2 regions of the Enterococcus sp. AZ177 genome follow, and region 2 is predicted to be linked to the other one. Evidence: a T-box and tRNA genes for the amino acid it is inferred to sense, from the RefSeq annotation. Region 2 holds a T-box; the other holds one or more tRNA genes.
The links. A T-box is a leader RNA that pairs with one kind of tRNA and senses whether it is charged. The one in region 2 lies ahead of argS (arginine--tRNA ligase), so its partner is inferred to be a tRNA-Arg.
Positions count from the first base shown of each region.

Region 1: it has a tRNA-Arg gene. The T-box ahead of argS (arginine--tRNA ligase) is inferred to sense a tRNA for this amino acid. The anticodon was not compared.

Region 1 covers NZ_CP172944.1:3,109,079-3,112,480, forward strand. The annotation lists gene IGJ34_RS15235 (ATP-dependent Clp protease ATP-binding subunit) at 1-1,256, opposite strand, end outside; gene IGJ34_RS15240 (CtsR family transcriptional regulator) at 1,261-1,728, opposite strand; tRNA gene IGJ34_RS15245 (tRNA-Pro) at 1,891-1,964, opposite strand; tRNA gene IGJ34_RS15250 (tRNA-Arg) at 2,049-2,122, opposite strand; tRNA gene IGJ34_RS15255 (tRNA-Leu) at 2,220-2,305, opposite strand; tRNA gene IGJ34_RS15260 (tRNA-Gly) at 2,321-2,392, opposite strand; tRNA gene IGJ34_RS15265 (tRNA-Thr) at 2,401-2,473, opposite strand; tRNA gene IGJ34_RS15270 (tRNA-Leu) at 2,509-2,590, opposite strand; tRNA gene IGJ34_RS15275 (tRNA-Lys) at 2,603-2,675, opposite strand; tRNA gene IGJ34_RS15280 (tRNA-Val) at 2,682-2,754, opposite strand; rRNA gene rrf (5S ribosomal RNA) at 2,769-2,884, opposite strand; rRNA gene IGJ34_RS15290 (23S ribosomal RNA) at 2,980-3,402, opposite strand, start outside.
Region 2 covers NZ_CP172944.1:1,275,898-1,279,299, reverse strand. The annotation lists gene IGJ34_RS06230 (Gfo/Idh/MocA family protein) at 1-142, shown strand, start outside; gene argS (arginine--tRNA ligase) at 228-1,919, opposite strand; T-box leader at 2,187-2,392, opposite strand; gene tsaD (tRNA (adenosine(37)-N6)-threonylcarbamoyltransferase complex transferase subunit TsaD) at 2,459-3,402, opposite strand, start outside.

The DNA of each region.
Region 1 (3,402 bases), 1.4 Mb from region 2:
GCTAAATCTAGACGAACTTTAGCTGAAGACTCATCCATTAGATCAATTGCTTTATCTGGCAACTGGCGAGAGTTAATGTAACGCACAGATAATTGAACTGCTGCATGTAATGCATCATCTGTGATTTCCACACCATGGTGTTCTTCATAACGAGAACGTAACCCTTTTAAAATTTCTTCAGCTTCTTCTGCAGTCGGTTCATCCACTTGTACACGAGCAAAACGACGCTCCAACGCTGAATCTTTTTCAATATATTTTTGGTATTCATCCAATGTTGTTGCACCAATCGTTTGCAATTCTCCTCTTGCAAGTGCTGGTTTTAAAATATTTGATGCATCGATTGCACCTTCTGCACCACCGGCACCTATCAAGGTATGCAATTCATCGATAAACAAAATTACTTCTCCGTCTTGATAAATTTCATCGATTACTTTTTTTAAACGATCTTCAAATTCACCACGATATTTGGTACCAGCAACTAAAGCGCCCATATCCAACATCATCAAGCGTTTTTCCAGCATATCTTCAGGAACTTCACCATTCACAATTTTTTGAGCCAGCCCTTCAGCAATTGCAGTCTTACCCACACCAGGCTCACCAACTAAAACAGGATTGTTCTTTGTACGGCGACTTAGAATTTGGATCAAACGTCTAACCTCTTGTGAACGTCCAACCACTGGATCTAAATCTTTTTCACGTGCCAACTTAGTTAAATCACGCGCCAAGGAATCTAAAGTTGGCGTTCCTTTTGGTGCAGCTTTTTGAGCTTGACTATTACGACGGCGTCCTACATTCCCACTCATTTGTGGATCTGTAACACCTATTTTTTTCATTAGCAATTGACGCATTTTAGATAAACTTAACCCTAAATTCAATAAAATACGTGAAGCCAAGATATCTTCATCTCTTAATAACCCTAGCAAAATATGTTCTGTCCCAATATTTGGTGCACCTAAACGCTTCGCTTCATCACCTGCATAAGCAAATATTTGTTTTGCTCGAGGAGAATAAGGTAAATACGTACCTTTAGGATAAGCCTTAACAGTTCCATATCCAGTTAAGTGTTCAATTTCTTCACGAATATCGTTTTTATCTGCGTTTAACTGGCGTAATGACTTCCCTGCAATTCCATTTTGTTCTAACACTAATGCTAATAATAAGTGTTCTGAACCCACAGATTGATGCCTAAAATATTTTGCTTCTTCTTGTGCAATAGCTAGTACCGCCTTGGCACTTTCTGTAAATAATTCATCCATTCTATCATTCCTCCTCGTAGCTCAAACGTTCTAAAAACGACTGCATCAATTGAGCACGTAAATATTCTTCATTTGGTCCTGCTTTACCTAAAACTGATTTTCCTAAAACAGATAACATCAGATTTCCTTCTCTTTTGCTGATTACATCTTCTTCATACAACTTTTGTACAAACGTCAGCGCATCTTTTTCTGAAAGTTCACTACCTGTGAATTGGGCAATTTGTTTTAGTAATTGATCACTATCAGAAATTTGAACTTTGGCAATTCTAATATATCCACCGCCCCCACGTTTACTTTCTACAGAATAGCCACGTTGGATTGTAAAACGTGTGTTGATAACATAATTAATCTGGGAGGGAACACAATTGAATAAATGAGCCATTTCAGCTCTACGAATCTCAATCTTACTACTTTCTTCAAGAATTTTTTTTAAATATGCTTCTATTAAATCCGAAGTATTTTGATTACTCATCACACTCATCCTTTTCCCTTGACTAATACTGACCTTAATTATACATAACTTCAACTGTTTAATAAAGGAGAATGCCTAATTTGATAAGAAAAGATAAATAAATTTAGATAGCTAATTATTTAACCAAACAAAAAGAACAGAGTAATCACTCTGTTCTCTAAATCGGGAAGACAGGATTCGAACCTGCGACCCCTTGGTCCCAAACCAAGTGCTCTACCAAGCTGAGCTACTTCCCGTAGCTATAATAATAAAAAAAGACTAGACGCTTAAAAGGGACTAATTCTCTGAACCTTCTAATCCGTAGTCAAACATTTCAACTATGCACCCAAAGGGAGTCGAACCCCTAACCTCTTGATTCGTAGTCAAGCACTCTATCCAGTTGAGCTATGGGTGCTAAAGCAAGGATCAAAGTCAGATGTGTTCATCTGCTTCGTACTTGTCACATCTATTCTGTCAATTTTAGAATTGCCATTCATAGTGCTTCAAAGCAATGCCGAGGACCGGAATCGAACCGGTACGGTGATCACTCACCGCAGGATTTTAAGTCCTGTGCGTCTGCCAGTTCCGCCACCCCGGCGTTTTGAAAAGGCTAAGCGGAAAACGGGGTTCGAACCCGCGACCCCCACCTTGGCAAGGTGGTGCTCTACCACTGAGCTATTTCCGCAGTCTGGATGCCGGCTAAAGGATTTGAACCCTCGACCCTCTGATTACAAATCAGATGCTCTACCAACTGAGCTAAGCCGGCGTTATAATCGCCTAGTTATAAAACGAGACTAAAAATGCGGGTGAAGGGACTTGAACCCCCACGCCGTAAGGCGCTAGATCCTAAATCTAGTGCGTCTGCCAATTCCGCCACACCCGCAAAATATTTCTATGAGCCGTGCAGGGCTCGAACCTGCGACCCTCTGATTAAAAGTCAGATGCTCTACCAACTGAGCTAACGGCTCAAAAAATGGAGGTTGACGGGATCGAACCGCCGACCCCCTGCTTGTAAGGCAGGTGCTCTCCCAGCTGAGCTAAACCTCCAAGACAACACTTTAGCGTGGCGACGTCCTACTCTCACAAAGGGAAACCCTTCACTACAATCGGCGCTAAGAAGCTTAACTTCTGTGTTCGGCATGGGAACAGGTGTATCCTTCTCGCTATCGCCACCACACTGGGTGTTGTTGCTATTTAGTTGAGTGATTATTCACTCAAAACTGGATTGAAGTAGTAATCAAACATTCCGAAACTCTTTTTTATTTCGTTTCTTTGGTTAAGTCCTCGACCGATTAGTATTGGTCCGCTCCGTACATCACTGCACTTCCACTTCCAACCTATCTACCTGATCATCTCTCAGGGGTCTTACTTTCTTAAAGAAATGGGAAATCTCATCTTGAGGTGGGCTTCACACTTAGATGCTTTCAGCGTTTATCCCTTCCCTACATAGCTACCCAGCAATGCCCTTGGCAGAACAACTGGTACACCAGCGGTAAGTCCATCCCGGTCCTCTCGTACTAAGGACAGCTCCTCTCAAATTTCCAACGCCCGCGACGGATAGGGACCGAACTGTCTCACGACGTTCTGAACCCAGCTCGCGTGCCGCTTTAATGGGCGAACAGCCCAACCCTTGGGACCGACTACAGCCCCAGGATGCGACGAGCCGACATCGAGGTGCCAAACCTCCCCGTCGAT
Region 2 (3,402 bases):
TGGGGATAGTACTCAAGCCTTAAACTACGAAATCACTAATATGATTAAAATGATCGAAGGAGAAATATCCAATCGTTCTCTCTTTTTAACAAAAGACGTTATCGATCTTTTGGACCAAATGCAACAAAATTGGACTAATTAAATAATGCCAGAAAAGTAGGTTTTTTAGTTAAAAAAAGCTGAGTCAAAAAGGAATTACTGTCCTTTTGCCTCAGCTTTTTTGCTCGTTACATTTCATTCGGCGCATGTAGACCAAGTAAGCGTAAATCTTCTTTAATAATCGTTGCCATCGCATACACTAACGCTAAACGCGCTTCTTTTTGCTCATCTTCAGCTAAAATTTTGACATGTGCATAGTATTTATTGAAGGCTTGAGCAACTTGGATCGCATGTTTTGCAATAACTGATGGTTCGTATTTTTCAGCAGCTTGCATGACAACTTCTGGGAATTTTTGCAATAGTTTCACAACTTCCCAGCTATCTTTATCATCTAAGGCATACTCTTTCGTCTCATCGATTGTGAAATCAGCTTTTCTTAAAATACTCATTGCACGTGCATGTGTATATTGTACATACGGACCTGTTTCACCTTCAAAACGAACAACTTCTTCTAAAACAAAATCAAAGTTATTCAAACGATCATTTTTTAAATCGTGGAAAATAACAGAACCAATTCCAACTTGTCTCGCCACTTCTTCTCGATTCGGTAAATCAGGGTTTTTCTCCATAATTTGGTTATTCGCCAGTTCAACTGCTTCGTTCAACACTTCTTCAAGCAAAACGATTTTCCCTTTACGCGTTGATAGTTTTTTGCCACCTTGTGTAATCAAACCGAATGGTACGTGATGCATCTCTTTGGACCAGTCAAATCCAAGCTCATTTAAAACAGCTTTTAATTGCTTGAAATGATTGCTTTGTTCATTTCCGACAACGTAAATCGCTTTGGCAAAATCATAATTACGTTTACGGTAAACAGCCGCCGCTAAATCACGTGTGATATAAAGCGTTGCACCGTCTGATTTTTTGATTAGCGCTGGATTTAGGTCATATGCAGATAAATCAACGATTTCAGCTCCTTCATTTTCTTGCAATAGATGTTTTTCTTCTAGCATTGTTACAATTTCGTCCATTTTATCGTTGTAGAAAGCTTCTCCGTTGTATGAATCAAAGGAAACTTCTAGCATTGCATAGATTTTGTCGAATTCTTTTAGTGATTCTGTACGGAACCATTTCCATAATTCAGTGGCTTCAGCATCGCCTTCTTCTAGTTTTTTAAACCAAGCGCGTGCTTCTTCTTCTAGTTCAGGTTGTGTTTCAGCTTCTTCATGAAATTGAACATACAGACGTAATAATTCAGTGATTGGCGCCGATTTGACTCCGTCTTCTGAACCCCATTTTTTATAAGCCACAATCAATTTACCGAATTGAGTGCCCCAATCCCCTAAGTGATTGATACGAATAGGTGTATAACCACTCTTTTCAAGAATAAACGCAATTGAATTCCCAATAACTGTTGAACGCAAATGCCCCATTGAAATTGGTTTCGCGATGTTAGGTGAAGACATATCGATTGGTACATTGCCTTTGTTACCGATCGAGCTATCTCCGTAGTGTCCTTTTTCTTTTGCAATTTGACCGATGACTGTTTGACTTACCATTTTTTTATTCATGAAAAAGTTCAGGTAAGGTCCAACCACTTCGATTTTTTCAAAGTCTGTTCCAGCAATTTTCTCAGCTAAATCAGCTGCAATTTGTTGCGGTGCTTTACGGTAGACTTTCGCCAATGAGAAAGCTGGAAACGCTACATCTCCGTGATCAACTGACTTAGGATTTTCCAATAATTGGGTAACGGTTTCTAATGATAAATCTTCTTTTACCACTTCATAAATGGCTTTTGCTACGATTTCTTTGTTATTCATAGTTATCCTCCTAATAGGTGATTTGAATTATTTATTCTAGCTGCATTATCATTGATTTTGAGAAATGGGTCCTACTTTTTTAAATCAAAGTGGATTGGTGATTCAATAGTTTACCAGAGTTAAACTTAGTGATTCATTTCTTAAAATATAAGCAAAGCAACCTGACTTTCTGACACATTATAAAATGATTCTTTTCTACTTGATTTGCATCAACGATATCAAAACGAAGTGGCGTGATAAACAAAAAAATCCCTAGTGTTAAAAAACACCAGAGACGAGATTTTCCCGCGGTACCACTCTAATTGTTCGTCCTCTATAAAGACCAACCCACTTAATCTATTAACGGTAGATAGCCGTCTGCCTTGGCAGATTCTCAAAAGTGCGCTTCCTTCATTTGATTATTTTCGGCTTGCACCTTCCCGAAATCGCTTGAATAATAGCTAATGAAGTACTCTCTTTATCGATGAATCATTATTAAACTTGGTTCATTATAACAAATATTTTTCTCTATGCCTAGTCTTGTCTGTTGATTTTAATGTTTAGATGGTCGTAAAGGATAAACTAGGATCCGCGTTTAAGTGGTAATCAGCAAAATGAGCTTTTTCAGCTTCGACAAATGCAGCAGCACCAATCATCGCTGCATTGTCACCGCATAGTCTAAGTGGTGGCACGATAAATGTTACGCCTTGCAGTTCTTCCGTCACTTCTTTGCTTAAACGATCACGCAAACCTATATTTGCGGCAACACCACCTGCCATCACTAATTGTTTGACAGGATATTCTTTGCAAGCTCGAATCGTTTTATCGGCTAAAACATCGATAACACTCGCTTGAAAACTTGCGGCTAAATCTTTTACTATCAATTCTTCACTGCGTTGTTCAGCATTATGAACCGTATTGATAAATGAGCTTTTTAAACCACTAAAACTAAAATCATAATTGTCTTCTTTCATCATAGCTCGTGGAAAATGGTACGTATCTTCTCCAAGGTGGGCCAGTTCATCGATCTCTTTACCGCTTGGATAGGTTAGACCTAAAACTCTGCCGACTTTATCATATGCTTCACCTGCAGCATCATCTCTTGTTTCACCGATGATTTCAAAAGAACCTGTCTCTCTCATGTAAACTAATTCCGTATGACCACCACTCACTAATAATGCCATTAACGGAAACTGCAAAGGTTCTACAAAATGAGCCGCATAAATATGCCCAGCCATATGATTGACTGGAATCAGCGGTAAATCATGTGCCCAAGCAAATGCCTTAGCAGCGGAGATACCGATTAATAAAGCCCCTACCAAACCAGGACCATACGTAACGCCTACTGCACCTAAGTCATCTGGTTTTACATCTGCTTCAGCTAGAGCATCTTCAATACATAACGTAATTTCTTCTACATGATGACGACTCGCAACTTCTGGTACAACACCTCCAAAACGTTGATGGCTCTTCACTTGAGAAGCCACAACGTTAGATAAAATTG